3 regions of the Exiguobacterium sp. R-39 genome follow, and region 3 is predicted to be linked to each of the others. Evidence: riboswitches for the same ligand, from Rfam matches in the RefSeq annotation. Region 3 holds a riboswitch; each other region holds the start of a gene.
What was found. A riboswitch is a leader RNA that binds a small molecule or an ion and turns the genes downstream of it on or off. The one in region 3 is predicted to bind lysine.
Positions count from the first base shown of each region.

Region 1: another riboswitch for lysine. It lies ahead of ACP26N_RS02660 (aspartate kinase); the one in region 3 lies ahead of ACP26N_RS01215 (amino acid permease).
Region 2: another riboswitch for lysine. It lies ahead of ACP26N_RS15700 (Na+/H+ antiporter NhaC family protein); the one in region 3 lies ahead of ACP26N_RS01215 (amino acid permease).

Region 1 is NZ_CP187965.1:507,881-513,053, forward strand. Features, by position in the region: gene ACP26N_RS02650 (argininosuccinate synthase) at 1-338, shown strand, start outside; gene argH (argininosuccinate lyase) at 335-1,705, shown strand; lysine riboswitch at 1,776-1,953, shown strand; gene ACP26N_RS02660 (aspartate kinase) at 2,067-3,266, shown strand; gene ACP26N_RS02665 (aspartate-semialdehyde dehydrogenase) at 3,279-4,271, shown strand; gene dapA (4-hydroxy-tetrahydrodipicolinate synthase) at 4,291-5,172, shown strand; gene dapB (4-hydroxy-tetrahydrodipicolinate reductase) at 5,169-5,173, shown strand, end outside.
Region 2 is NZ_CP187965.1:3,006,009-3,011,181, reverse strand. Features, by position in the region: gene htpG (molecular chaperone HtpG) at 1-934, shown strand, start outside; gene ACP26N_RS15700 (Na+/H+ antiporter NhaC family protein) at 1,016-2,599, opposite strand; lysine riboswitch at 2,705-2,880, opposite strand; gene ACP26N_RS15695 (hypothetical protein) at 2,950-3,690, opposite strand; gene ACP26N_RS15690 (heme oxygenase) at 3,838-4,170, opposite strand; gene ACP26N_RS15685 (methyltransferase) at 4,256-4,888, shown strand; gene ACP26N_RS15680 (ABC transporter ATP-binding protein) at 4,928-5,173, shown strand, end outside.
Region 3 is NZ_CP187965.1:206,013-211,185, forward strand. Features, by position in the region: gene ACP26N_RS01210 (MarR family winged helix-turn-helix transcriptional regulator) at 60-509, opposite strand; lysine riboswitch at 684-868, shown strand; gene ACP26N_RS01215 (amino acid permease) at 1,003-2,481, shown strand; gene ACP26N_RS01220 (hypothetical protein) at 2,610-2,792, shown strand; gene msrA (peptide-methionine (S)-S-oxide reductase MsrA) at 2,862-3,809, shown strand; gene ACP26N_RS01230 (DUF2252 domain-containing protein) at 3,877-5,166, shown strand.

The DNA.
Region 1 (5,173 bases), 300 kb from region 3:
TGACGAAAGATGTCGCACACTTTAAACCGATTCTCAGCAAACAATATGCAGAAACGATTTACAACGGATTGTTCCATGCTCCGCTGACGAAAGGGCTCAAGGCCTTCTTGACGGCAACGCAACAGGACGTGACCGGCGAAGTCCGTGTCAAACTCTATAAAGGGAATGCAACCGTTACAGGACGTCAGTCAGCCGTTTCATTGTACGACGAGAAACTCGCGACCTACACAAAAGAAGATGCCTTTGATCACGAAGCAGCGAAAGGATTCATTAAATTGCATGGTCTTGCGATTGCGACACATGCCAGTGTCCATCGTCAGGAAGGCGTGAAAAAATGACGAAACTATGGGGCGGACGTTTTACGGAAAGTGCTTCCGCTCAAGCGGAAGCCTTCGGCGCATCGATTTCATTTGATCAGAAATTAGCCGCCGTTGATTTGCAAGGGAGTCTTGCGCATGCACAGATGTTGTATGAACAAGGGATTCTTGAGAAAACCGAGTGGCAACAAATCGAAGCCGGGCTGAAACAGTTAAAAACGACACTCGATCAGCACGTCTACACGACGGTTGACGAAGATATCCACATGAATCTTGAACGGTTGCTGACGGAACAGATTGGTCCCGTTGCCGGGAAGCTGCACACGGCGCGCAGTCGAAACGATCAGGTCGCGACTGATTTGCATCTCTGGATGGAACAACATGTTCTCGAACTCCTGACCAGCATCCGTAATCTGCAATCCGTCATTACGGAACAAGCGGAGCAACATGTCGAGACGGTCATGCCGGGTTACACCCATCTGCAGCGGGCACAGCCGATTTCACTGGCACATCACTTGCTCGCTTACTTTTGGATGTTTGAACGGGATGCCGATCGGTTGACGGATAACTTAAAGCGGATCCGGATGTCGCCGCTCGGTGCAGGGGCACTGGCGGGAACGACTTTCCCGATTGACCGGTTCAAGTCAGCCGAGCTGCTTGGTTTTGAACAGGTCTATCCGAATAGTCTGGATGCGGTCTCGGACCGGGACTTCGTCATCGAGTATCTCGGTATCGCCTCAACAGTGATGATGCACTTGTCACGCTTTTGCGAAGAAATCATCATCTGGGCTTCACAGGAGTTTTCATTCATCGAATTATCCGACGCGTTTTCAACGGGATCGAGTATGATGCCACAGAAAAAAAATCCGGATTTCGCAGAACTGATTCGCGGTAAAACAGGACGTGTCTATGGTAACCTGATGGGCTTCCTGACGACGATGAAGGCTCTTCCGCTCGCTTACAATAAAGATATGCAAGAAGATAAAGAGGGTGTCTTTGATACCGCTGATACGGTGTTACAATCCGTTCAAATTTTTACAGGCATGATCGAATCCGCTACGTTTAAGACAGAAGCGCTCAAGAAGGCGACGATGCAAGACTTCTCGAATGCAACGGAACTGGCAGATTATCTGGTCACAAAAGGGATTCCGTTCCGGGAAGCGCATGAAATCGTTGGGAAAGCCGTCCTACATTGTGTGCAGAGCGGATGTTTCTTAAAAGATTTGACGCTGTCGACGTATCAGACGTTCCATCCGGTCATTGCGGAAGATGTATATCCGTTGCTCGATCCGGTTCAAGCCGTCGCACGACGGGGAAGTTACGGCGGGACCGGTTTTACAGCCGTCCGGGAACAACTCACATTAGCGAAGAAGTACCTTGAAAAATGATAAAATTCAAAAAAAGTTTGGCAAATCACTGGATTTAACAAAAAATGTTTGCTATAACTGTAACTAACAACCGACAGATAGAGGCGCGGATGACATCAGTAGCAACACTTACAAAGGCAAGCATGCCAAGTGATGTGAAAGGGGAAATCCGCCGAAGTGAACAGGAAAATGCTTTTTCCTGATTGCTGGTACAACGGTTAAGATCCGTTGTACTGCCGAAACCCACGTTTCGGAGCGCTATCTTACGTAAAAGAACGAATGACACTGTCATCGTTTGTCCGATCGTGATAACGACGGGCCGTAGGAACGCTCCTACCGGCCCGTCGTTTTTTTCTGTTTCGGGACAAAAGGAGATAGGATTGTGACAACTGTACTTAAATTTGGTGGTAGTTCGGTTGCGACTGTCGAACAGATTCAGTCAATTGCGAATTATTTGAAGAATCGGACGGATCAAGGGGAGAAATTAGTCGTCGTCGTATCAGCGATGGGGAAAATGACGGATTCATTGATTGCCCAAGCACAAGCGATTACCGACCGGCCGGAACGGCGCGAACTGGATCGTCTGCTTGCAATCGGAGAAGAACAGACGATTTCGTTACTCAGCATCGCGCTGAATTCACTCGGGACAAAAGCCTTGTCGCAAACGGGAGCCCAAGCCGGCATCAGTACGATGGGGCTGCATACGAAAAGTAAAATCAAACAAATCGACGGTGAACTGCTCCGGAAAAAACTTGAAACCTACGATGTGATCATCGTCGCCGGTTTCCAAGGGGTCAATGAACTGGGGGATGTCACGACACTCGGACGCGGCGGATCAGATACGACAGCCGTTGCCTTAGCAGCCGTCCTTGATAAACGTTGTGAGATCTATACGGATGTTGACGGTGTCTATACGGCAGATCCACGGATTCATGCTGCAGCGCAGCCGATTCCGCACATTTCATACGATGAGATGATGGAAATGAGTGCTCTTGGCTCAAAAGTCATGGAGATGCGCAGTGTCGAACTCGGTAAAAAATACGGCGTCCACATCTTCGTCGGAAAAACACTAGAATCGAAAAGAGGGACTTGGATTATGGAGGCAACGGAAACGATGGAACAGAAAGCAGTAACGAGTGTCAGTGTGACGAAAAACGTCCTGACGGTATCAATCAAACACGTTCCACAGACGAATTCAGCGGTCGCGGATATCTTTGAACTGTTGTCAGGTCGCCACGTCAACATTGATATGATCAGTCAGACGACGTTTGACAGTGACATCTTCCTTTCCTTCTCTTGTCCGTTAGACGAAGAAGAGTTTTTGGAAGAGGCCTTGCAGGATATCATCAATCGTTTCCCGACCGTCAAAGTCGATCGTCATAACCAACATGCCAAATTATCGGTCGTCGGAATCGGCATGCGGGACGCAACCGGCGTCGCTTCGAAATTATTTGCGATTTTCCGGGCCGAAAACATCACGTTTTATCAGGTTACAACATCAGAGATCAGCATCTCATATACGATTGCCCAAGCTGACATCGAACGGACCGTCGCAGCAATTGCTCAAGCATTCGACCTGTAAGGAGGAAATCATATGTATCATGTCGCAGTCATTGGCGCAACCGGCGCCGTTGGTCAAAAAATGTTACAAGTCCTGGCGGAACTCGACTTTCCGGTTCGTCAGATTTCAGCGTACGCTTCAGCCCGTTCTGCCGGGAAAACCGTCCAGTTCAAAGGACAGGACGTCACGATTCAAGCATTATCGGAGCAGATTACGGAAGACGGCATCGATGTGGCGCTGTTTGCAGCAGGCGGCACCATCAGTGAGCAGTATGCACCGTTACTGGCTGCAGCAGGCACACTGGTCGTCGACAATTCAAGCGCCTTCCGGATGCAGGCCGATATCCCGCTTGTCGTACCGGAAGTGAATCCGCAAGCAATCGGACCAAATGACCGTTTGATTGCCAACCCGAACTGTTCGACGATTCAATCGGTCGTCGCCCTGGCGCCGCTTCAACAATTTGGTTTGAAACGTGTTAACTATACGACGTATCAAGCCGTGTCCGGTTCCGGTCAAAAAGGAATCGAGGATTTAGCCCGCGGCAGCCGCGGCGAAGAACCGGTCAATTATCCGCATCCGATTCACGATAACATTCTGCCGCATATCGATGTGTTCTTACCAGACGGTTACACGAAAGAAGAACAGAAAATGATTGACGAAACACGAAAAATCTTCCAGCTACCGGAGTTACCGGTCAGTGCGACATGTGTCCGGGTTCCGGTCACGAATTCGCATTCTGTCGCCATCAACGTGACATTCGAGCAGGAGACAAGCGTTGCCGCCATCCGTGCCTCATTAGCGGAAGCACCAGGCGTCATTCTCGTCGATGATGTCAGTCAAAACCAATATCCGATGCCGCTTGATGCAAGCGGAACAGATGACGTCTATGTCGGACGGATTCGTCAGGATAAAAGTCTTGCCAATACATTCCACATCTGGTGTGTCGCCGATAACATCCGTAAAGGGGCCGCTTCGAACGCTGTCCAGGTAGCGCGTCAAGCACTTGAAAGTTCAATCCATTCTTAAAAAACGGGGAGGAATCGATATGTTTAAAGGAGCAGGAACAGCACTGGCTACACCATTTACATCAACCGGTGAGCTGGATTTAGCGGTATTTGAACAACTGATCGAACAACAACTCGCAGCGAATATTCAAGCGTTAGTCGTCGGAGGGACGACCGGAGAAGGGTCAACGTTGACGAATGAAGAGTTTGAAACATTACTGGAAACGGCAGTCCGTGTGACAGCCGGACGTGTACCGGTCATTGCCGGGACCGGAACGAACAATACGGCACAGACGATTGAAAAAACACAGACGGCAGCCCGACTTGGTGCTGATGCGGCAATGCTTGTCACACCTTACTACAATAAGACATCACAAGCAGGACTCGTCGCCCACTTCACGGCGGTTGCGGATGCAGTTGATTTGCCAATCATGCTCTACAATGTTCCGTCACGGACAGGGGTCGCGATTTCCATCGAAACAGCCGTCACACTTGCCAAACATCCGAACATCCAAGCGTTTAAAGAAGCAAGCGGTGACGTCAGTTTCATGGGCGAATTGATGACGGCCTTACCCGCTGACTTTGCGGTCTTCTGTGGCAACGATGATCAAATTCTTCCTTATATGGCATGGGGGGCACAAGGCGTGATTTCCGTCTTGTCGAATCCATACCCGGCAGAAACGCAGGCGCTTGCAGAAGCGTTACTGGCAAACGACTATGTTACGGCACGACGGATTCAAAGTGATTTGATGCCTGTCATCTCCGCGTTGTTCAGCGATGTCAATCCGATTCCCGTCAAAGCAGCGCTCGAAGAAATCGGACTGGCGGTCGGAGCACCGCGTCTGCCGCTCGTCCGTCAGTCGGAAGCGGGACATGCGCATCTGCTTGAGATGATGCGGAGTTACAAAGGAGTGGTTGGATGAA
Region 2 (5,173 bases), 290 kb from region 3:
GGAAAAATGCAGCGATCTCTTACCGGATCACTTCAGCTTCGTCAAAGGAATGGTCGATTCGGAAGACTTATCGCTCAACATTTCGCGTGAAATGTTGCAACACGACCGTCAGTTGAAGTTGATTGCGAAGAATATTCAAAGCAAGATCAAGACGCAGCTCGAAGCCTTGTTGCGTGACGACCGCGAAAAATATGAGACGTTTTACCAAGCATTCGGCCGTCAATTAAAGTTCGGTATCTATAACGATTACGGGATGCAAAAGGACACGGTGAAAGACCTTGTTCTGTTCCATTCGGCTAAAGAGAAAAAATTAGTGACGCTTGCAGAGTATGTCGCCGCGATGCCGGAAGATCAAAAGTATATCTATTACGCGTCAGGCGAAAGCACGGACCGGTTGGATAAGTTGCCGCAATCAGAGCTCGTGAAAGATAAAGGCTTCGATATTCTGTACTTTACGGAAGAAATCGATGAGTTTGCCATTCAAATGCTTCTTAACTATGAAGGAAAAGAGTTTAAGTCTGTCACGAGCAGCGACCTCGGAATTGAACAGACGGAACAGGCGGAAACGACCGAGACACAAGCCGAGATGTTTAAAGCGATGCAGGAGGTACTGGCAGGACAAGTCAAAGAAGTCAAAGCCTCGACCCGCTTAAAATCACATCCGGTCTGCTTTGCAACGGATGGTGCAGTATCGATCGAGATGGAGAAAATCCTCAAAGCGATGCCGAACAACCAGGACGTCGCCGCCGTCAAAATCCTGGAATTAAATACATCACATGATGTGTTCCGGGCGATTGAATCAGCGTACGTTGAAGACCGTCCGAAATTTGAGCGGTACACGAAGTTGATGTATCAACAAGCATTATTGATGGAGGGACTACCAATCGAAGATCCGGTCGCGTTTGCGAACGAAGTCTGCGCATTAATGGTCTGAAATTAAAAAAAATCGTATAAAGAAAGCCGGACCCGATGAATTCATCAGGTCCGGCTTTTTGGATGGTGTGTTTACTGCATCTTACTCCGAACGTAGCTGCGACGGGACGTCGCCGCGTCGTGACAGGACGTTCAGCATGACGAGGAAAATCACGAAGGCGATCAGGGCACCGATGAAGCCGAATAGGGACGAACCGGTGACACCGAGTACGAGATATCCGACAGCCGACGTCACTGCACCAATCAAGGCATATGGCAACTGGGTCGTGACGTGATCAATATGATGCGAACCGGCACCGGTCGAACTGAGAATCGTCGTATCGGAAATCGGTGAACAATGGTCCCCGAAGACAGATCCGGCAAGAACAGCAGCAAGTGTTGGTAACAACAGACTTGGATCAACCGCCATGATCAAATCGGCTCCGATCGGTAACATGATTCCGAACGTCCCCCAACTCGTTCCGGTCGAGAATGCCATGATACTGGCAATCACGAATAGAAGGAACGGCAGATAAGAAGCGGGAATCGATTTGCTGATGAAACTTGCGAGATAATCCCCGGTCTTCATGTCACCGATGACCGCGATGATCGTCCAGGCAAACAAAAGAATAACGACAGCGGGCCACATCGATTTCATGCCCGCCCAGATACTGATGCGGTAATCACGTGCCGGAATTTTCCGACCGATCATCATCAGGAACGCAACGACTAAACTGATGATGACACCAGAAACAAGTGAGCGCGTCACGTCTGTTGCTTCAAAGGCGCCGATTAACGAAAAAGGCCGATCGTCAGCCGCAAGTGCCTGGGCACCTGTCCAAAGAAGGGCTGTGATGGTCGCAATGACTAACACGACGATTGGAACAACCAAGTCACGGACTTTACCGCCATCGTGTTCCTTGACTTCTTCTGCCATCCCAATTGGTGTCCCTTTGTTGGCGTCAAACAATTCACCTTGTAAGGCCCGCAACTCGTGCGTCCGCATCGGTCCAACGGCAATTCCCGTATAAGCGATGTAGAGTGTCAGTAACAAAGCGAAGATGGCGTAGAAGTTTAACGGCACAATCATCAGGAACGCACTGAACGCCGAGTAATCAGTGATTGAATGGGTCGTCAAGATTCCTGCGATAATCGAGATGATGAAGGCACCCCAGCTCGATAATGGACTGATGACACAGACCGGTGCAGCGGTGGAATCGATGATATACGCCAGTTTGGCGCGCGAGACACCGCGACGATCCGTTAACGGACGACTGACATTTCCGACGGCCAGACTGTTAAAGTAATCATCGATGAAAATCAAAATACCTAATCCGAAAGCGGCAAGCCTTGCACCACGTGCCGTCTTGAAATGTGTCGTCGCCCATTCGCCGAAAGCACGGGCACCGCCGGATGTTTGTATCAGTGTCGACAAGACACCGAGTAACAGTAAGAAAACGAGTAATAAGACATTCCATTCATTTAACGCACCGTCTGCCCAAAACAGACTGAAGATGTTTTTTCCGAGATAAACAACGGTATCCACCGGATTGAAGCTGTGAAGCAGTAAGGCACCAATCAAAATGCCGACACCAAGTGAAATGACGACTTTTCGTGTGACAATTGCTAAAACGATGGCAACGATTGCCGGGACAAGCGCAATGATAGAATCTGAATAGTTGACCATTGTTGTGGTTCCTCCTCCTTTTTTAGAAGATGAGACCCGTTGCACAGAAAAAAGCAAGGGCACCGGCAACAAAGCCGACACCCTTGCTGGATGCGTCTTTCTTAGCCGAATTGGAGCGCTCCATACAACATGCGTATGGCAATCGAACGGGTCTTTCCCGATTCGACCAGCATGGTCACGTCTGACACGTGACGATACTTCGGCGGCATCACCTTTCTTTGATCGTCTTCGTTGTCATCCTCAGACCAAATACTCATCAACACCGCGCCTCTACCTCATCGATAGAATAGTCATATTCTTTTTATAGGAAAATCTTATCCTAATTTCTTTTAAAAAATTAAGGCTGTTTGTTAAGTATCGAAGTAGGAAGTTAACTGCTTCATCAAATAGTCTTTATTTTCTTCAAACTGTCGCTTCCGGTGTCCATTTGCACCAGAAGGATGCGGGAAACCAAATAATACAGTATGTTTTTTAATTCGTCCCTGATGAAGCAATGTCCGGACAGTTGACTCGACGACACGTCCGAACGGGACCAAAATGACAGGGTGGGGTAACTGATTCAATTCCGCTGCGAAGTGCTCATACGCGTAATGTTGCAGCAACGGTGTTCGGTCAATCTTTGGTTGATGTCCCGTATAATTTTTGTCCCGGTAAAAAACAGGATGTCTCAGAATCGAAGTCGTGTGCAACAGATTCTGATTTGCATGAAATAAGGTGGCTGTTGAAGGAATATTCAGCAGACGATTTAATTCGAGTTCATCTAACATTATTGTCAAATTACGCCGCATGGGACCGGCGAAACTGGCACTGTATTTGACGATTTTCGATGCTTCTTCGATTGTTGCACCATGGTGGAAGGCATCAGCCGCTTCTTCATAAGCAATGCGCATTTGTTCAAATCCTGGTGTGATGCCAATGAAGACTATTTTGGCAGAGCGATTGATATATTCTCCGATTGGTGAGTAGTAAACGGATAATTCCTGTTCCTGTTGTAATAGGAAACCGTCTGTGAACAAGTCCTGGCGCGTCAAGGACCGATCAATCGGTAAGGCGCGGATGGCCTGTTCAAAAATCGATAATGAATTCAGCATGATAAGTCCTCTCTCTTTCTGTATTGGACCTATGATAACAAATAATGGTATTACATACAATTTAAACCCATATCAATATAGTGAGGGGTCTCTTAAGAATAAAAAAACCTTGCGACCAAATTGGAGGCAAGGCGGTTCTGACATGAATTATAAAGAAGTTCGTTCTTTGACAGAAGCCACTTCATACGTGATGATTTCACTTCCAAGCATTGGAGATTCTTCTTGTTTGCCGTCTGACGGTGCCGGACGCTTATGTGACTCTTTAAAATCATCACTGTTCCGCCATACTTCAAAATCCTTCATGTCTTCCCAGTACATGTTGACGTTCATTTCATCGTGTTCTTCGAGACCTTGTGTCAGTAAAACTTCGACACGAACAAATCCCTTCATCGAGTCAAGACCACTCGGACGGGTAAAGCGTGGTGCGAGTGCTGCTGCCATTCCTTTTTTGACTTTAATCCGATTCGTAACAACGATCATTGGATAGTCCCCCTTATAGAATGAAATGCTTACATCCATAGTATAGTACGATGAAACCAACAATGCTTGAAAGAAGGAATCAAATATGAATGAAAAAGAGTACGAAGAACGGCTACGCATCGAGACGATTGATATTCAGCATCTTTATAATGCATTCAGCCATTATAACCGGTACGAACCGACGCCTTATGCAGCGCTGGAGGAATTATGTGCCGTCTATCCCTTCGATTATACGGATACGGTCATTGATTTCGGCTGCGGAAAAGGACGGTTGAACTTTTATCTGCATGATCGGTTTGATTGTTCCGTCATCGGTGTTGAGATGAATGGACAATTTTATGAAAATGCCCTTATGAATCAAGCAACTTACATGAAAAAGATGAAGCGACGTCAAGGCAGCATCCGTTTTGAACATACGTATGCGGAAGCTTATCCGATTCCGGATGATGTCACGAAATGTTACTTTTTTAATCCGTTTTCCGTCCAAATTTTCATGAAGGTTGTCGATCAAATCTTAGCATCCGTTGAACGGCGTCCGCGTCCGCTCGATTTGATTTTGTATTACCCGGCAGACGAATACCGGTATTATTTAGAGCATCAGACGATTTTCGAACAGGTGGAAGAAGTCCGTCTGAAAGAACTTTTCCAAAAAAATCACGACGAACGATTCGTGATTTATCGGGTGGATTTGTCCCAAGAAGTACCAAAACGGGTATAAGGTACTAACGGCAATCACCAGAAAAGTGAGGCGATTCGGATGATTCATTTGCAACACGTGACGAAAGAATTTGCGCCGAAACGAGGTTTATTTGATGTCAGTTTTACGGTCGAACCGGGTATGGTGTTCGGCTTTATCGGACCGAACGGAGCCGGGAAATCAACGTCAATCCGGCAATTGATGGGGCTGATTCAAGCAGACTCCGGTCATGCGACCATCGGTGGATATGACTGTTGGAACCAATCACAGGAGGTAAAACGAATTGTCGGTTATTTACCGGGTGAG
Region 3 (5,173 bases):
AGTACACAGTCAAGTGAACTTTGTCAGCGAAAAAAATAAATATTTTTTTAAAACAATTTTTAGGAAGAAACAGCCTCTTCATCCATCGTTAAAAGGATCTTATCGAAGACCTGGACCATCGCATGAAGCTCTTCTTCGGTGAGTGTACCAAAACGGTCTTGGAGATATTTCCGGCGGACGATTTCAAGTTCGTGGAAAGCGGCTTCACCTTCGGCCGTCAATGCTAAAACAATCGATCTTCTGTCGTCCGTCGAACGCGTCCGCGTGACGAATCCGGCTTTATACAGACGATCAGTCAAAGCCGTTACCTGACTTGTCGCAAGCTCAAACTGTTCTGCGAGTAGAGTCGGACGTTGGGGACCATTTTCGGACAGGCTGCGCAAAATGAAAAATTCACTCCGCGTCGCGGTTCCTTCAAACAGTCGGTTGAGTTCGCGGCGTAATGTCCGGAGAATGACCCGCATTTGTTCCTCTAATCGATAGGTCAGTTGATCACGTTCTTGTGGCATTCAAGCAACATCCTTTCTCTCGGTTAACTTCTATAATTTAGTGTACTAAAAATTACGGAATTTTACCACGGATAGCGGGAATTTCAAAAAAAGAATTGACAATTTGAAGACGTTTTGTGTAAAATGACGAAGTAATAACGAAATTATAACTAACTTAATTAGTTCTCACTCAACCAGTGGGATGGAGGTTGCAGTTCTTATAAGTACAGTCACAGATGTCGTCAAGCGGCAGATGAGGTGACTGAAAAGGAAGAATTGCCGAAATCAATCATCGCTTTGAAGATGATCGATTGGGATTAGATCGAACAGGTCTAATACTGTCACAGGTCAGATCTGACTTGTGGGGAGCTATCTTTCACGACGGTAGAATGGGGCGCATCCTTTTTACTATGTTGCGTTCTCATCTTCCTTCTGGAAGGTGAGGGCGCTTTTTGTTTTTTTTCGATTCAAAAAGTGTCCTCTCAAAAATTTAAAAAAGAGAGAAGCGAATAAGATGAATACTTTACAACCCCAAAGAAAACTCGATTCAACTGAAGAAGGATTAAAACGCGGTCTGCAAGCCCGTCACATGTCGATGATTGCGATTGGCGGAGCCATCGGAACCGGTTTATTCATTGCCTCCGGTGCGTCCGTTGCAGCTGCCGGTCCGGGCGGTGCCCTGTTATCGTATGCGATCGTCGGATTGATGGTGTACTTTTTAATGACGAGCCTTGGTGAGATGGCCGCTTACATGCCGGTCGCCGGTTCCTTCTCGACCTACGGTGCGAAGTTCGTTGATCCATCGTTTGGTTTTGCACTCGGTTGGAACTACTGGTACAACTGGGCAGTCACGATTGCCGTTGAACTCGTTGCGGCCCAAATCGTCATGACATACTGGTTCCCGGATGTTCCAGGTTTTTATTTCAGTGCCATCTTCTTGTTACTGATGATTGGTTTAAATTACTTCTCCGTTAAAGGATTCGGTGAAGCCGAATACTGGTTCGCGATGATCAAGGTCGTCACAGTCATCATCTTCTTGATTGTCGGAGTCGCGATGATTTTTGGTGTCTTCACATCAGAAGCGCCGGTCGGCTTTAAAAACTTTGCATTAGGTGATGCACCGTTCGTCGGAGGCATTCCAGCCGTTATCGGTATCATCTTGGTCGCCGGTTTCAGCTTCCAGGGAACCGAACTTGTCGGAATCGCGGCAGGCGAATCCGAAGATCCGGAAAAAAACGTCCCGAAAGCTGTTAAACAAGTCTTTTGGCGGATTCTTCTCTTTTATGTATTTGCGATTTTTGTCATCGGCATGTTGATTCCGTATACAAGTCCGAACCTGGTTTCAAACGATATTACCGATGTAGCAGTCAGTCCGTTCACACTTGTTTTTGAAAAAGCCGGTCTCGCGTTCTCGGCAGCATTGATGAACGCCGTCATCCTGACGTCTGTTTTATCAGCCGGGAACTCCGGGATGTACGCATCGACACGGATGCTGTACACATTGGCACGCCAAGGTGACGCGCCGAAAATGTTCGCACAAGTCTCGAAAAACGGTGTTCCCCGTAATGCCTTGCTCGCAACTGGGGCAATCGGCGCACTTTGCTTCCTGACATCGATGTTTGGCGGACAGGTCTACCTCTGGTTGTTGAATGCTTCCGGGATGACCGGTTTCATCGCATGGCTCGGTATCGCGATCAGCCATTACCGTTTCCGTAAAGGATTCCTTGCGCAAGGTCATTCACTCAGTGACTTGCCGTACGTTGCACCTGCTTTCCCGTTTGGACCGCTCTTTGCCTTCGGACTTTGTTTCCTTGTCATCGTCGGTCAAAACTATGCCGCATTCCTCGCGGATCAAATTGATTGGGTTGGAATCGCCGCGACATATGTCGGTATTCCGTTATTCCTTGCTTTCTGGTTAGGTCATAAATTTAAAAACCGGACATCGGTCGTTCCTTATTCAGAAATGGAATTCCCGAAACATCCGCGTTCGTAAGGTAAAAGTCGATTCCGTTTCAAACGGAGTCGGCTTTTTTTGATGGATGTTGAAAAAGAAATAATCTAGAAAAGCATATCAAACAGTAAAAAATCGTATAAGATAAAAGAAAAATGGAGGCGACCTCAGTGAACTATTGGTATCACTTTAAACGGGCATTCATCCCGATTGCGATTTTGCTTGTGACGTTAGCCATCTATCAGATGCTGTACCGTATGAATAACATATGGTATTCACTCGGTGGATTGATTTTAGTATTTGCGGCGATTTATTTTGTCATGCGCCGTCTAAAAGCGAATCCTGAAGAGTGACTGAGCAAGATAGTAGGGTAGTGGCGCGGAACGCGTTAAAATAGACCTATACAGAGGAGGGGAAGCTAGATGGCAAAAGCAATATTCGCAGGTGGCTGTTTTTGGTGCATGGTCAAGCCATTTCATAAATATGATGGCGTCGAACAAGTCATTTCCGGTTATACAGGTGGTCATACAGAAAACCCGACTTATAAAGAGGTCTGTTCTGAAACGACAGGACATTTAGAAGCGGTGGAAGTGACGTATGATCCGTCTGTCATTTCATACGATGAGTTACTTGAAATTTTTTGGCGGCAAATCGATCCGACGGACGGCGGCGGACAGTTCAATGACCGTGGTCAATCGTACGAACCGGCAATTTTTTATGTCGATGAAGAACAAAAGCAAGCCGCAGAACGTTCGAAAGCGGCGCTGGACGCCTCTGGACGTTTTTCACGTCCTGTAGCAGTCGACATCCGTCCGGCAAACCCGTTTTGGCCGGCAGAAGAATACCATCAGGATTATTACAAAAAAAATCCGTTCCGTTATCAGATGTACAGTGTCGGATCGGGACGTGCCAAGTTCGTGAAGGAAGCCTGGAAGGATCAGGGAAAAGAACAGGAACTGAAACAACGTCTGACGCCGATTCAGTATAAAGTTACGCAGGAAAACGGGACGGAACCGGCTTTCCGTAATGAATATTGGGATGAGGAACGACCGGGACTTTATGTTGATATCGTCGACGGGACACCGCTCTTTACGTCAAAAGATAAGTTTAACTCGAACTGCGGATGGCCGAGCTTCGCCAAACCGATTTCCGAGGACAAGATGGAAGTGGAACTCGATACGACACACGGCATGACACGGACAGAAGTCCGTTCCGCGAATGCAGACAGTCATCTTGGTCACATCTTTGATGACGGTCCGACCGAGCTTGGTGGTCTCCGCTACTGCATCAATTCGGCAGCACTCCGGTTTATTCCGGTAGAAGAGCTTGATTCGGCAGGATATGGGGAATATAAAAAACACTTCGAATGAAGTCAACAGGCAGGCAGCAAAGCGGATTCGTTTTGCTGTCTTTTTTCTAGAAAAAGGAGGGTTTTGTATGTTTACACAAGTCTATGAAGAAATTCGACAGCTGACCATCGCGAAAGTACTGGATTTTTACGATCATGAAGTCCGTGGACTGGATGAAGCAGCACGGCAAACGAAGTATCAAAAGATGAGTACCAGCCCGTTTCTCTTTTTCCGCGGCAGTTCACATTTGTTTTATTATGATGTGACACGGATTCCGCTCGGATTTGATACGCCCCCTGAGACACCGACCTGGATTCAAGGTGATCTCCATTTTGAAAACTTCGGGGTTCATGGTAATGCCAAGGGTGAAATCATTTATGACGTCAATGACTTTGACGAAGGGTATCTCGGTTCTTATCTGTACGATTTGATTCGGATGGCGGTCTCCGTCCAATTGTTTGCGGAAGAAGCGGGGTATGATGCAGAGCCGGCCATTGCAGCCTACATTCAACATTACTTAGATGACTTACGCCAATATGCCAAAGGGAAAAATCCAAGCAAGGTCTGCTTTACGATCGACAACACGAAAGGTCCGATCCGTAAACTGATTAAAAAAGCAGAGAAAAAGAAGGCGGAATTACTGGGAGAACGGACGACTGTCGTCGATGGACAACGTCAGTTCACTGATTTACCGGATATGAAGCGGCTGGATGCCTCGACTTATGCAGCAATTGAAGCCGTTTGGCCGGAATATATCGCAACGATTGATCCTGAAGATCGGCAAGAGGACGGATTCTATGACATTAAGGATATCGTCTATAAACTCGACAGCGGAACGGCTTCGATCGGTCTTGAGCGGTATTATATTTTGGTCGAAGGAAAAGGGGGAGAGCATGAAGACTTGATTCTTGAGATGAAGCAAGCCCAGTCTTCTGTGCCGTCCTTGTTTGTCCCGGTGTATTTGCAGGAGGTTGAGACGGTTCACCAAGGTCGCCGGATTATCACGTCACAAAAGGCCATGCAGGCACATGAGGATCCGTATCTCGGTTATGTGACGATGCAAGAGAAAGAATATTATGTAAGGGAACGCTCTCCATACAAAAAAAAGTTGAAAGCAAAACACATTAAAAGCCAGGATGACCTCGAAAACGTCCTTTCGATTCAAGGTCAAATTACCGCCAAAATCCATGCACGGGCCGACATGGATGCAGGAATTGAGATTGATGTCTTAAACCATCATGCGGACGTCGTCATCATCGAATCGATTGGGGTATCGGATACAGAATTCACCCGTCAAATTCAACGGTGGTCGAGTGCCTATGCAGCACGGACAACGCTTGATTTCCAAGTGTTTTTAAGTTGGTTAGCTACTCGTTAAACACTAT